Regions from separate parts of the Micromonospora sp. SL1-18 genome, predicted to be linked through region 2. Evidence: riboswitches for the same ligand, from Rfam matches in the RefSeq annotation. Region 2 holds a riboswitch; the other holds the start of a gene.
What was found. Region 2 has a riboswitch for ZMP and ZTP ahead of ACNAW0_RS09755 (glycine hydroxymethyltransferase). Riboswitches for the same ligand answer to the same signal wherever they lie in the genome.
Positions count from the first base shown of each region.

Region 1: it holds a riboswitch for ZMP and ZTP, as region 2 does, so the genes downstream of both, ACNAW0_RS21520 (bifunctional 5,10-methylenetetrahydrofolate dehydrogenase/5,10-methenyltetrahydrofolate cyclohydrolase) here and ACNAW0_RS09755 (glycine hydroxymethyltransferase) in region 2, are expected to answer to the same signal.

Region 1 is NZ_JBLROA010000048.1:33,761-40,823, forward strand. Features, by position in the region: gene ACNAW0_RS21495 (GNAT family N-acetyltransferase) at 1-467, opposite strand, end outside; gene ACNAW0_RS21500 (sulfite exporter TauE/SafE family protein) at 627-1,400, opposite strand; gene ACNAW0_RS21505 (endonuclease/exonuclease/phosphatase family protein) at 1,587-2,375, shown strand; gene ACNAW0_RS21510 (hypothetical protein) at 2,492-3,439, shown strand; gene ACNAW0_RS21515 (alpha/beta hydrolase) at 3,443-4,465, shown strand; gene ACNAW0_RS21520 (bifunctional 5,10-methylenetetrahydrofolate dehydrogenase/5,10-methenyltetrahydrofolate cyclohydrolase) at 4,475-5,353, opposite strand; ZMP/ZTP riboswitch at 5,367-5,449, opposite strand; gene ACNAW0_RS21525 (hypothetical protein) at 5,448-6,473, opposite strand; gene ACNAW0_RS21530 (NRAMP family divalent metal transporter) at 6,579-7,063, opposite strand, start outside.
Region 2 is NZ_JBLROA010000014.1:121,950-129,012, forward strand. Features, by position in the region: gene ACNAW0_RS09730 (Lrp/AsnC family transcriptional regulator) at 1-452, shown strand, start outside; gene ACNAW0_RS09735 (DNA polymerase domain-containing protein) at 455-1,405, opposite strand; gene ACNAW0_RS09740 (hypothetical protein) at 1,488-1,814, opposite strand; gene ACNAW0_RS09745 (hypothetical protein) at 1,919-2,161, opposite strand; gene ACNAW0_RS09750 (S8 family peptidase) at 2,416-3,915, shown strand; ZMP/ZTP riboswitch at 4,047-4,136, shown strand; gene ACNAW0_RS09755 (glycine hydroxymethyltransferase) at 4,155-5,591, shown strand; gene ACNAW0_RS09760 (ABC transporter substrate-binding protein) at 5,710-7,063, opposite strand, start outside.

The DNA.
Region 1 (7,063 bases), on a different contig from region 2:
ATCCGCGGGTCGAACCAGTTGCCCGGGTACGCGGCCGCGTACAGGTCGAGCAGCGCCGGCAGGTCGGCGCGGCCGAGCACCTGGCCGGCCGGGGTGACCCGGGCCAGGCGGTCCGGGTCGGTCAACGCCATCCGGTGGTGCACGGCGGCGTCGGACACCTCGCACCAGCGCGCCACCGCGACGTCCAGGCCGGGGGAGAGGTGCGCCCACAGCCGGGCCGGCAGCATCGGCGCGAGATCGTCCAGCAGCGCCGCCAGCTCCCCGGTCCGCCCCGGCGCGGCGAACGCCAGCAGCGTCGGCAGCTCGACGCCGTGGTAGAGCAGCGCCACCTGGTCGCCGCGCCGGAACCACGACGTGTAGGGCCAGAAGAAGTCGTCGAGGTCGCCCAGCTGGTAGGCGTGCAGCACCGGGTCCCGGCCCAGCAGCTCGGCCAGGACGGCCCGGTCGTGTTCGGCGCGGACGGGCATCCGCTGATGATCACATGCCGGCGTTCAGCAGCCGTAAGCGCGTCCCGCCGCGGCGGGCAGGTTGTCGTGGCCCCACCGGGCGAGCGCGCCCAGGGCCGGCACCAGGGCGCCGCCCCGGTCGGCTCTCGGCTGACCGGGCCCGGCCACACCCCGGCCCGGTCAGCCGGCCACCCACTGGTCGTAACCCAACTTGCCCACCAACGCCACCACCACGACCAGCAGCACCACCCGCACGAAACCAGCGCCGCGCCGCAACGCCATCCGCGCACCCAACGCCGCCCCCGCGACGTTGCACACCGCCATCGCCGCCCCCAGCAGCCACCACACGTGCCCCGTCGCCGCGAACACCACCAACGCCCCCAGGTTCGTACCCGCGTTGACCACCTTCGCCATCGCCGAGGCGTGCACGAAATCCGCCCCCACCAGCGCGGTGAACGCCAACACCAGGAATGTCCCCGTACCCGGCCCGATCAACCCGTCGTACAGGGCAATACCCAACCCGGCCACCGCCACCGCCACCACCACCCGTGCCGACGTACGCCGATGCGGCAACGCCAGCACCCCCAACCGCGGCCGCGTCAACACGAACACCGCCACCGACACCAGCACCACCAGCACCACCGGCCGGTAGGCCCCCGCCGGCACCGCCCCCGCCAACGCCGCACCCAGCCCCGCGGTCAGCACCGCCAGCCCCGCCGACGGCCCCGCCACCGCCCAGTCCAGCTTGGTACGCCGCGCATACGTCACCGCCGCCGTCGACGTACCGAAGATCGCGGCCAACTTGTTCGTGCCCAACGCCGTGGCCACCGGCACCCCCGGCGCCGCCACCAGCAGCGCCGGCAACAGCAACAGACCCCCACCGCCCACCACCGCGTCCACCCAGCCCGCCATCGCGGCCGCGGTCAACAACGTCGTCAGCGACAGAAGATCCACAGGCGGCCATTCTGCCCACCGCCACCACGCCGACGAGCCCCGCTGTGGCCAGCCTCACCCCAGCTCAACGCCCCCGGCGACGCCGCAACCACAAACCCGCCGACGCCACCGCCACGAACACCAGCATCGAACAGACCACCGCCTTCAGCATCCGGCAAGCCTGCCACGCGGACGTAGGGTGAGTTCGTGCGCCTGGTCACCTTCAACCTGCTGCACGGCCGGTCCCTCACCGACGGACTCGTCGACCCCGACCGGCTCACCGCCGCCGTCACCGCACTCGACGCCGACATCCTCGCCCTGCAGGAGGTCGACCGCGACCAGTCCCGCAGCGGCAACCTGGACCTCACCGCCATCGCCGCCCGCGCCCTCCACGCCCCCGAACACCGCTTCGCCGCCGCCGTCGTCGGCACCCCCGGCGAACAGCTGCGCCCACTCACCCACGACGACGACGGCCACGGCGAACCCTGCTACGGCATCGGCCTGGTCAGCCGGCACCCCGTCCGCTCCTGGCAGGTCACCCGGCTACGCCCCGCCCCGGTACGCTCCCCGGTCTACGTCCCCGGCCCCGGCGGGGGACTGGTGCTGCTGCACGACGAACCCCGCGTCGTCCTCGCCGCCGTCCTCGACACCCCGTACGGGCCACTCACCGTCGCCGCCACCCACCTGTCCTTCGTCCCCGGCTGGAACATGCTGCAACTGCGCCGCGTCGTACGCGCCCTGCGCGCCTTGCCCGCACCGCGGATCCTCCTCGGCGACCTCAACCTGCCCGCCGGGCCCGCCGCCCTGCTGTCCCGCTGGCGGCCCCTCGGCCGGCGCCCCACCTACCCCGCCGGCCAGCCCCGCGTCCAACTCGACCACATCCTCGCCGACCGGCACGGCCGCGACCGGCTACCACCCGTCACCAGCGTCGACACGCCGCTGTCCACCATCTCCGACCACCGGCCCCTCGTCGTCGACCTCAGCACTCCCAGCTGACCCTCAACCACCACACCTGCCAGCAACGGCCATCACCACCGGGCGACGGCCCGGAAAACCCCCCGGCCACCGGCCGCCCCATGATGCGATGGTGCAACGAGGGGAGGGGCCAGCCCATGTCGCTGACCGGCCTACCGCTGCTGCTCCTGGTCGCCGCCGCCGCCGTCGCCGCCGCCGCGGCCACCGCCCGCACCTGGCGACACCACCGCCGCTGGACACACCTCACCCGGGCCGCCGCCGTGCTGCTCACCGAAACCCTCGCCCTGGTCGCCGCCGGCCTCGCCGTCAACCGGACCGCGCAGTTCTACCCCACCTGGGCCGACCTGCTGCCCGCCGACACCATCCACCGCGACACCGGCCCCGCCCGGCCCGGCCACCTCGACCACGTCATCACCAGCCGGGCCGGCCGCACCGCCGGCGGCCCCGTCAGCTTCACCTGGCACCCACCCCGCTGGACCAGCTGGCCCGTCACCGCCGCCCCCACCGTCGTCGTCCCCGCCGACTACCCACAGCACCCCACCTGGCGCTACCCGGTGATCATCCTCGCCGCCCCGGCCAACCCCGCCCACGAAACCAGCGCCGCGCACACCGCCGAGGACCGCGCCGGACCCGCCGTCATCGTCCTCACCCACCTGCGCCCCGCCGCCACCCCCGACATCCTCACCGAGACCCTGCCCACCAGCCTCACCCGAGACCTACGCGTCACCACCCACAACTGGGCGCTCGTCGCCGGCGACCAGCTCACCCCGCTCGCCCGGGCCGCCGTCCACGCCGCACCCACCCGCTATCCCACCCTCGCCCTGATCGGCGACAACCCGAACCAGCCCGCCACCCCCGCACCCACCGACCTGCCCGCCACCGAAACCGTCGCCGTCGCCGGCATACCCACCCGACCCGGCGACCCGGCCACCCACCTCGACACGCCCCCCGCAGAGCAGCTCACCGCCGCCCTGACCTGGGCCTGCCAGCAGACACCCCCACCGCTCAGCGCACCCACCCAACTGATCCCACCACCGTCCCGCCGCCCCCACCATCACCACCACAATCCACCGACCGGAGGCTGACCAATGGCACCCGACAGCCTCACCGCCGCCCTCACCGCCACCATCGCCGCCGTCCTCGCCGCCGTACTGCTCTCCGCCACCTGGGACCGCGCCACCGGCCCACGCCGCGCCGCCCTGCGCGCCACCACCGCCGCCTGCTGCCTCACCACCGCCCTGACCGCCACCGGCCTCTGGATCAACCGCCAGGTCGACACCTTCCCCACCTGGTCCGCCCTCGCCGGCCACCACATCACCAGCACCGACCCGGCCCCCACCACCGACCACACCAGCGGACAACTCGTCACCTTCACCGTCACCGGCACCGCCAGCGGCCTCACCCTGCCCGTCCACGCCTACCTGCCCGACGCCTACCGGGAACAACCCACCGCACGTTTCCCCGTCATCGAAGCGCTGCACGGCTACCCCGGCTCGCCCTCCTCCTGGCTCAACCGCCTCGCCGCCACCCGCCACCTCGACCAGGAAATCGCCGCCGGCCGGATGGCACCCACCGTCGTGCTGTTCCCCCCACAGACCCCCAACCCCCTGCTCGACACCGAATGCACCGACCTCGCCAACGGCCCCCGAACCGAAACCTTCCTCACCGTCGACGTGCCCACCGCCGCCCAAGCCCACCTACGGGTACGCACCGACCGCGCCAGCTGGGGACTGATCGGCTACTCCGCCGGCGGCTACTGCGCCACCAACCTCGCCCTGCGCCACCCCGACCGATACGCCACCGCCGCCAGCCTCTCCGGCTACGCCAACCCCGGCATCACCATCGGCGACGGCACCGAACACACACTCAACGACGACACCTGGCGACTGCGCCACCTACCCCAACCCGCCATCGCCCTCTACCTGTCCAGCGGCCGCGCCGACCACAAAGCCCAACACGACGCCGAAACCCTCGCCCACCTCGCCCACCCCCCGCTCACCGTCACCACCAACTACGCCGACGGCGGCGGCCACAGCATGACCGTCTGGGAAGCCGCCGAAAGCCCCGCCTTCGACTGGCTGTCCACCTGGCTCGGCCGCCCCGTCCACTGACGACCCCGCTCAACCCACCCCCGACGCCCGCTGCGCCGCCCGCACCGCATTACGGAACAACATCGCCACCGTCGTCGGACCCACCCCGCCGACCCGCGGCGTGATCGCCCCCGCCACCTCCGCACACGACTCGTCCACATCCGGCAACAGCCGCCGCCCCTCATACCGCACCCCGCCACCGACCACCACCGCACCCGGCCGCACATGCTCCGGCCGCACGATCCCCGGCACCCCCACCGCCGCCACCAGAATCTCCGCCCGCCGCGTGTACCGCGGCCAATCCGCCACCCCGGTGTGCACCACCGTCACCGCCGCATTCGCCGTCGGCCGCTTCTGCGCCAACAACATCGCCAACGGCCGACCCAACGTGGCACCCCGACCCAGGATCACCACCTCCCGGCCCGCCACCGGCACCCCGTGGAACGCCAGCAACGCCTCGATCCCCGCCGGCGTACACGGCAACGGACCCGGCTGCCCCAACGCCAACCGGCCCATGTTCACCGGATGCAGCCCATCCACGTCCTTGTCCGGATCGAGAACCTGCAACGCCCGGTCGTAGTCCAGATGCCCCGGAATCGGATACTGCACCAGCACCGCGTGCACATCCCGGTCAGCGTTGAAGTCCGCCAACACCGCGTGCAGATCCGCCTGCGACGCCGACGCCGGCAGATGCACATGCGCAGAGACAAACCCCAACTCCGCCGCCTGCCGCTGCTTGATCCGGATGTACCCCGCGCTCGCGTCGTCGTCACCCACCAGCACCGTCGCCAACGCCGGCGTCACCCCCGCCGCGCGCAACACCGCCACATCCGCGGCGACCCCCGCCAGCACCCGCTCCGCCACCGGCCCACCCGGCAACAGCCGAGCCGACGTACCCGAAAAAGACATGCCACACCTCGCCCACGGAGGCCCAGGCGGTCGACCCCCGCGACGAGCTCCCCGATGGTTGATGCCATCCCCGTGCCGCCAGTCGCGTCGACGCTCAGCCTGCCACAGCCCGCCCCGCGACCGCATCCGCCACCACCCGCCACCGCGGCAACGACCCCAGCAGCTCCTCCGCCCGGCGCCGCCGGTCCACCACCGACCCCACCCCCAGATCCGCCACCGCCGCCTCGAACGCCGGCCGCAACGCCCGCTCCCGCCCCGGGGCGTCCGCCGCCAGGATCGCGTGGCAACGCGCGAACGTCGCCACGATCCAGAACATCGCCTCCCGGTGCGCACCCACCCCGATCAGCTCCGCGCTCCCGTCCACCACCACCGGCCGTCCCGCCGGCGTGACGTCCGCACTGAACGAAAACGGGGTACGCGCCACCCGCGCCGCCTCGTCGAACGTCACCGCCAACCCGGCCAGATGCTCCCGCACCCGCCCCGGACCCACCCCGCCACCGTCCAACGACGCCAGCAGTTCCGGATACCGGTCACCGAACCCGTACCCGGTCAGCACCTCCCGCGCCCGCACGTACCGCCGCCGCACCGTCGGATCCCGCAACGCCGCCACCACCGGCAACAACGCCAGCACCGACGTCGGGAACAACCACGCCGTCACCTGCTCGTGCAGCGGCGCCCCCTCGCCCAGCGCCCGAAGCCCCGCCTCGATCCGCCGGCACACCCCCGCACACCGCCGCCGCACCCACACCGGATCCGCGAACCCCGCCGCCACCCGCTGCCGCAACGCGGCCAGCCGCCCCGTCGGATCCATGATCACCGTGTCCGTACGCAACAACGGCGCGAAAACCCACGACCCCAGCACATCCTCCGCCGACCCCAGATCCGCCCAGGTCAGCGCCGTAACCTCCAACAGCACCCCGCGATGGCGGAACTTGCCCAGCTTCCCGGCCGGCCCGTCCCGCACCAACAACACATCCACGTCCGACCACACCGGCAACACCGCGTCACCCGACACCCCCACCGTGGAACCGCTGAAGAACGCCCCCCGGATCCCCGGATCCCGCCGCACCTGCTCACGTACCCAGTCGACCGCCACCGCCCGCGCCTGACCCACCCGCATCCCACGATGCTGCCACCGGCGCCAGCCGTGCACCGTCCCCCGAACGCGGCCCCACCACGATGTCCGAGCGGGATCCAGGCCGACCCGCCGCCAACCGCGCCGCGCTCACCCCGGAACGAGATGCACCTGCTGGGCCAGGAAAATCACACTGACCGCGGCGACCACCACGGCGATCACCCACCCCGCCACCCGCAGAGCCACATGGGCCCGGTCCGGGCCGACCAGTTCCGGATTCCCCGCCGCCAACACCAGCAGGACCAACCCCAGCGGAGTCGCGATACCACCGATCAAACTCGCCACGAACAGCAGCTGGATCGGACCGATACCCGTCATGGCCAGCGCAACACCCGCCAGCGCCTCCGCCACGATCACCGCGTAGTAACGGGGCGCCTGGCGAGGCGTACAACTCAACCCGCGTCGCCAACCGAAAGCACTGGCAATCACATACCCACCGCTGGCCGCGATCACCGGCACGGCGATGATCGCCGAGGCGAGCAACCCACCTGCGAACATCTCGCCCGCCAACGGCCCCGCCAACGGCCCAAGCGCCTGCGCGGCCTGCTCGGCCGTCTCGACGTGCTGATGGTGCT
Region 2 (7,063 bases):
CCGGGCCGCTCGACGAGGTGGACCGGCGGATCCTGCGCGAACTGGTCCAGGACGGCCGGCTCTCCATCCGTACGCTGGCCGAACGGGTGCACGTTTCCCGCACCAACGCGTACGCCCGGGTGGAGCGCCTGATCCGGGACGGGGTGATCACCGGGTTCCGGGCCCGGGTCGCGCCGGAGCCGGCCGGGCTGGGCACGTCGGCGTACATCGCGCTGACCATCGAGCAGAACACCTGGCGCGAGGTGTCCGAGGAACTGGCGCGGGTGCGCTACGTCGAGCACGTGGCGCTGCTCAGCGGCGAGCACGACGTATTGGCCCTGGTCCGGGCACCGGACAACGCCACGCTGCGGGACGTGGTGCTGGAACGGGTGCAGAGCATCGCCGGGGTGCTGTCGACGCGTACCTGGCTGGTCTTCGAGGAGTTCGACGGGACGCACCGCCTCTGGCCCTAGACTCAGCGTTCCGGCGGTGCCTCCAGGCCCTCCCGGTCGGCCAGCTCCAGCAGCGGCTCCAGGGAGAACCGGCGGTCGTCCAGGCCGGCGTGCGGATCGCCACGCTCGGCGAACCGGGCCGGCAGGCTCAGCACGTCGAAGTCCTCCGGCCGTGCGTCGTCCAGCTCCGACCAGTCCAGCGGGGCGGAGACCAGGGCGCGCGAAGTGGGCCGGATCGAGTACGCCGACGTGACGGTGTGATCCCGGGCCATCTGGTTGTAGTCGACGAAGACCGGCCGGTCCCGCTGCTCCCGCCACCAGGTGGTCGTCACCAGATCGGGCAGCCGGCGCTCCATCTCCCGGCCCAGTGCCAGCACCGCGCGCCGGCACTCGCCGAAGCTCCACCGCGGCTCGATGGACAGGTAGACGTGGATCCCCCGGCCGCCGGTGGTCTTCGGGTAGCCCACCAGCCCCAGCTCGTCCAGGAAGGCTCGCACCTCGTGCGCGACCGGGACCACCTGGGCGAAGTCCACTCCCGGCATCGGGTCCAGGTCGATGCGGAGCTGGTCGGGGTGCTCCACGTCGCCGGCGGACACCGGCCACGGGTGGAACCGCAGCGTGCCCAGGTTGGCCGCCCAGATCACCACGGCCAGCTCGCTCGGCGCCACCTCGTCGGCGGTCCGGCCGCTCGGGAAGGTGATGTGCGCGGTACGCACCCAGTCGGGCGCCCCGGCCGGCAGCCGCTTCTGGTAGAACGCGTCGCCGCGGTTGTCCTGCCGAGTGGCGATCTTCGCGCCCTCGAACACGCCGCGCGGCCACCGCTCCAGCATGGTCGGCCGGTCGCGCAGGGCCCGCAGGATGCCGTCGCCGACGGCGAGGAAGTAGCGGACCACGTCGAGCTTGGTCAGCCCGCGCTCCGGGAAATATGGCTTGTCGGGGCTGGAGACGCGGACCACCCGCTGCCCCACCCGAATCTACTCGGCCGCCGTGGTCGCCACGCCCCACACGGTAGCGGGCGACGGGCCGCCATGGTCGCCCGCCGCGCAGCGGGGCGGATCAGGAGATCAGCATGATGCCCACGACGACGAGCGGCAGCCCGACGAACAGGAAGATCCCGACGCCGGTGAGGACCCGGCCACCGCCGCCGGTCTCCCGCTCGGGCGCGAGCCCGAAGGCGGACCGGGCGTCCAGCATGCCGATCCGGCTCAGGGTCAGGTCGCCGGTGACCCCGAGCAGCGCCCCGACGACCACCAGGGCGACGCCGAACCGGGTGACGAACTCACCTCCGGACACCGCGACCCAGACGCCGGCCGCGGCCGCGACCACCACCAGCGCGGTCACCAGCAGCACCAGGGCTTCCCGCAGGCCCTTGAGGACCGTCATCGGTGGCTCCATCCCGCCTTGTCGGACGAGACATTGTGCGCCATCGACGCGTCCGGCCGCTGCCCCCGTACGGGCAGCGGCCGGCCGGGCTGCGGTCCGGACGGTCAGCGCCCTTCCTGCTGCATGCGCGTCATGAGCATCTGCTTGCCCTGGTCCCCCGCCTTGCGGTTGTTCTCCTGAATCTTGCGGAACCAGTTGGCGAGCTCCTTGTCGCCCCGCGCGTCCGCGTCGGCGATGTACGTATCCATCCGGTAGATGCTCTCCAACGACATCTGCAACGTGTGGATCAGGTCGTAGTTCTTGTCCCGCACCGGGCTCATCTGTTCCTTGGTCATGGTTGTGGCCACGACAAACCTCCCCGTGTCTCGCGCTTCGGTGGCGCCAGCGCTTTACCCGCCTGCGGCCGGTTCACGCCCACCGCCGACCAGCCGGCACGTCACCCGGCCACCGTCTTACCGTTGCTGTTTCATCCGTTCGGCTGTGTGTAACACCACACCGACTCCCTACGCTGATCCCCTGAAAGCGAGCACCCCGCTCGTTTTCCGCCGGCCTGCTTCCCGCCAGGCAGTGGGGCCGGCTGGATCAGCCCCTGGGAGTCTGTGTGAAGAACCTGCGTCGCAAGACACTCGCCGCCGCGTCCGTCGTGACGCTCGGCATCGGCCTCGCCGCCACCGGCGGGTTGGCGCCGGCCGCGGCGGCTGGACCGGAAACCACGTTCCTGGTCCTCGCCCCGCAGGGCGGCAAGACCGACAAGGCCGCCGCGCGCGTGGCGGCCGCCAACGGCACCGTGGTGGCCAGCTACGACCAGATCGGCGTGCTCGTCGTCCGCTCGACCAACCCGAACTTCGTCACCGCGGTGGCGGGCGCGGGCGTCGAATCGGTCGCGTCCACCGCCGGCCTGGGCACCGCCCTCGACGAGGGCGAGACCGTCGAGGTCTCCGCGGAAGAGATCGCCAACGCCACTGGCGACCCGACCAAGGAGCCCATGTACGGCCAGCAGTGGGACATGGACATGATCCACGTCCCGCAGGCCCACGCGATCACCACCGGTAGCCCGAACGTCGTCGTCGGCGTGCTGGACAGCGGCATCTCCAGCAGCCACCCCGACCTGGCCACCCAGATCGCCAAGGACAAGAGCGTGTCCTGCCTGGGCGGTGTCACCAACACCGCCGAGGCGGCCTGGAACCCGACCAAGAGCGACCACGGCACCCACGTGGCCGGCACCATCGCCGCCGCCATCAACGGCGTCGGCGTGACCGGCATCGCGCCGGGCGTCAAGGTCGCCGCCGTCAAGGTGGTCAACGACGGCGGCTCCATCTACCCGGAGGCTGCGGTCTGCGGGTTCATGTGGGCTGCCGACCACGGGATGCAGCTGACCAACAACAGCTACTACATCGACCCGTGGGAGATGAACTGCCGCAACGACGCGCGCCAGCGCCCGGTGTGGCAGGCGGTGCAGCGGGCCATCCGCTACTCGCAGTCCAAGGGCGTGCTCAACGTCGCGTCCGCCGGCAACTCCAACTACGACTTGGCGCACAAGGTCACCGACACGGGAAGCCCGAACGACGGTAGTGCGCCGAAGGAGAACCGGGAGAACCTCACCAACGCCTGCCTCGACCTGCCGGCCGAGGTGCCGGGCGTGGTGACCGTCTCGGCGCTGGGCCCGACCGGTGCGAAGAGCTACTACTCCTCGTACGGCCAGGGCGTCATCGACGTGGCGGCGCCGGGCGGCGACAGCCGGGTCCGCACCCAGGGCGCGAGCCCGACCACCGCGGACCAGATCCTGTCGACCATCGCACTGCCGAACGCCGAGGGCGTGATGGTCAACGGGTACGGGTACAAGCAGGGCACCTCGATGTCCGGCCCGCACGCCACCGGCGTCGCGGCGCTGGCGTTGTCGGCGCACCCGGGGATGACCCCGGGCCAGCTGGCATCGTTCCTGGAGCGCACGGCGGTGGCACAGTCGTGCCCGGCCGGCGTCTTCAACCTGGCGCCGCTGCACCCGAACGGCCCGCACGCCTACGACGCAACCTGCTCCGGCGGTGCGCGCAACGGGTTCTACGGCGCCGGCATCGTCGACGCGTACAACGTGGTGAAGTAACACCCGCACCATCCGTGACGGGGCCCGGCGAGCAATCGCCGGGCCCCGTCCGTTTTCGCGGCTCACGACCGGATTGGCAGCTCACCGGACGGAGGTCGCCCCGGGCGGGCCCCGGCGTACCCGGTAGGATCGGCGCGGGCCGTGACTGGCGCGTGGGGATGGAGCACCATCGGGAAGCGGTCCCGTCACGAGGACGCACGCCGAGCGCCTGGGCCTTCCGCACGTCACCAGGAGGTCGCATGTCGCTGAACGCCGAATCCACCGCCTTCCGCAGCGCGCTGGAGGTGATCCGCGCCGTCGAGCCTCGGGTGGCGGACGCCATCGGGGCGGAGCTGGCCGACCAGCGCGAGTCGCTCAAGCTGATCGCCAGCGAGAACTACGCCTCCCCCGCCACCCTGCTGGCGATGGGCAACTGGTTCAGCGACAAGTACGCCGAGGGCACCGTCGGCCGCCGCTTCTACGCCGGCTGCCAGAACGTCGACACGGTCGAGGCGCTCGCCGCCGAGCACGCCCGGGAGCTGTTCGGCGCGGCCCACGCGTACGTGCAGCCGCACTCCGGCATCGACGCCAACCTGGTCGCGTTCTGGGCGATCCTGGCCGACCAGGTGGAGTCCCCCGCGCTGAAGAAGGCCCAGGTACGCCAGGTCAACGAGCTGACCGAGGCGGACTGGTTCGCGCTGCGCCGGGAGCTGGGCAACCAGCGGATGCTCGGCATGTCGCTGGACGCCGGCGGGCACCTGACCCACGGCTTCCGCCCGAACATCTCGGGCAAGATGTTCGACCAGCGCAGCTACGGCACCGACCCGGCCACCGGCCTGATCGACTACGACAAGGTCGCCGAGGCGGCCCGCGAGTTCCAGCCGCTGATCCTGGTCGCCGGCTACTCGGCGTACCCCCGGAAGGTCAACTTCCGGATCATGCGGGAGATCGCCGACGAGGTCGGCGCGACCTTCATGGTCGACATGGCGCACTTCGCCGGCCTGGTCGCGGGCAAGGTCTTCACCGGCGACTTCGACCCGGTGCCGCACGCGCACATCGTCACCACCACCACGCACAAGTCGCTGCGCGGCCCGCGCGGCGGCATGGTGCTCTGCGGCCCGGAGCTGGCCGACCAGGTCGACCGGGGCTGCCCGATGGTGCTCGGCGGCCCGCTGCCGCACGTGATGGCCGCCAAGGCGGTCGCCCTGGCCGAAGCCCGCCGCCCCGACTTCGCCGACTACGCCCAGCGGATCGTCACCAATGCCCAGGCGCTCGCCGAAGGGCTGCTGCGCCGCGGTGCGAAGCTGGTCACCGGCGGCACCGACAACCACCTCGTCCTGATCGACGTCTCCGGGTACGGCCTCACCGGCCGGCAGGCCGAGCAGGCGCTGCTCGACTCGGGCATCGTCACCAACCGCAACGCCGTGCCGCAGGACCCGAACGGCGCCTGGTACACCTCCGGAATCCGGATCGGCACCCCGGCGCTGACCACCCGGGGTCTCGGCACCGCGGAGATGGACGTCACCGCCGAGCTGATCCACACCGTACTCACCCAGACCAGCCCCGGTTCGAACCCGGACGGCACCCCGTCGAAGGCGAAGTACGCGCTCGACCCGACCCTCGCCGACAAGGTGAGCAAGCAGGCCACCGAGCTGCTGGCCGGCTTCCCGCTCTACCCCGGCGTCGACCTCGGCTGACCGCCTTCCGCCCCCTCCCGACCCACACCCCCGCTCGGGTTGATCATGATGTTGTCGCCCGCGGGCCGGCCCTCTGAGGGCCGGCCCGCGGATCGCCGACAGGCCCGGCGTGGCGGTGTCAGCCGACCGATTTGTTGTAGCTGTCGATGGCAGGCTGCACGCTCGCGGCGGCATCCTTCATGGCCTGCTCGGCCGGCTTGCTACCGACGATCACGGCCTCCAGGCCGTCCTCGGACGCCTTGCGGGCCTGGGGCATCACTCCGAGCAGGCAGCCGGCCGACGCGACCGACGGCGGCAGCGCGTGCAACTGGTCGACAGCAGTGCGGAACTGGGGGAACTTCGCCATCCAGTCCTTGTCGATCTGCTCGTCCAGCGCCTTGGCGTTGATCGGCACGTACCCGGTGCCGGTGTGCCACTTGGCTTGCTCGACCGGGCTGGCAGCGAACTTCGCGAACTCCCAGGCGGCACGCTTCTCCTGGGCGCTGTGACCCACGCCGCTGATCCAGAGCGATGCCCCACCGATCATCGGCCCGCCGGTCGACGAGGCGTCCACCTTCGGGTACTGGGCGGTAAGTACGGTGAACTTGCCCTGGGCGGCCTCGACGTAACCGCGCATGGCACCGGTGGACTCGAGGTGAATCGCGACGGCGCCCGCCTTGAAGGCCGCCTGGGCGTCGTCGGTCTTGCGCCCGGTGTTGGTCGCGTAACCGTTCTTCACCATGTCGGTCCACCACTGGGCGACGCGCACGGCGGTCTCCTGGTCGAACTGCACCTTCGAGGCCAGGCCCTTACGCCCGTTGCCGTTGTCGCAGTACTCCTTGCCGTCGGTGGCGAGAAGCTGCTCCAGCAGCCAGCCGTAGATGGCCGCGCCGAAGCCGTACTGGGTGGTCTTGCCGCTGGCGTCCTTGACCGTGAGCTTCTTCGCCATCTCGCCGATCTCGGTGAGATTCCTCGGCGGGGTCATCGGGTCGAGACCGGCGCGCTCGAACGCCTCCTTGTTGTAGTAGAGCAGCGGCGTCGAGGTGTTGAACGGCATCGACCAGAGCTTGCCGTCGATCGAGTAGTAGTTGGCGATGTTCGGCTCGATGTCGGCCGCGTTGAACTTGTCCTTCTCGACGAACTTGTGCGTCGGCACGACCTGCTTGGAGTCGACCATGAAGCGGGTGCCGATGTCGTAGATCTGGACCAGCGCCGGAGTGCTCTTCTGCTGGACCGACGCCTTGTACTTGGCGATCGTCTCGTCGTAGCTGCCCTGGAAGACCGCCTTGACCTCGACCTTGCCCCCGCTCTGGGCGTTGAAGTTGGTGACCAGTCGGTCGACCGCCTCGGCGTTCGGTCCCTTCATCGAGTGCCAGAACTCGATGGTGGTCTTGCCGGTGGCCTTCTCGAGCACCTCGGCACCGGGCGCGTCGAGCGCGTCGTTGCCGTCGTCGGACCCTGAGCCACCGCACGCCCCCATCGCCGCAACGGCC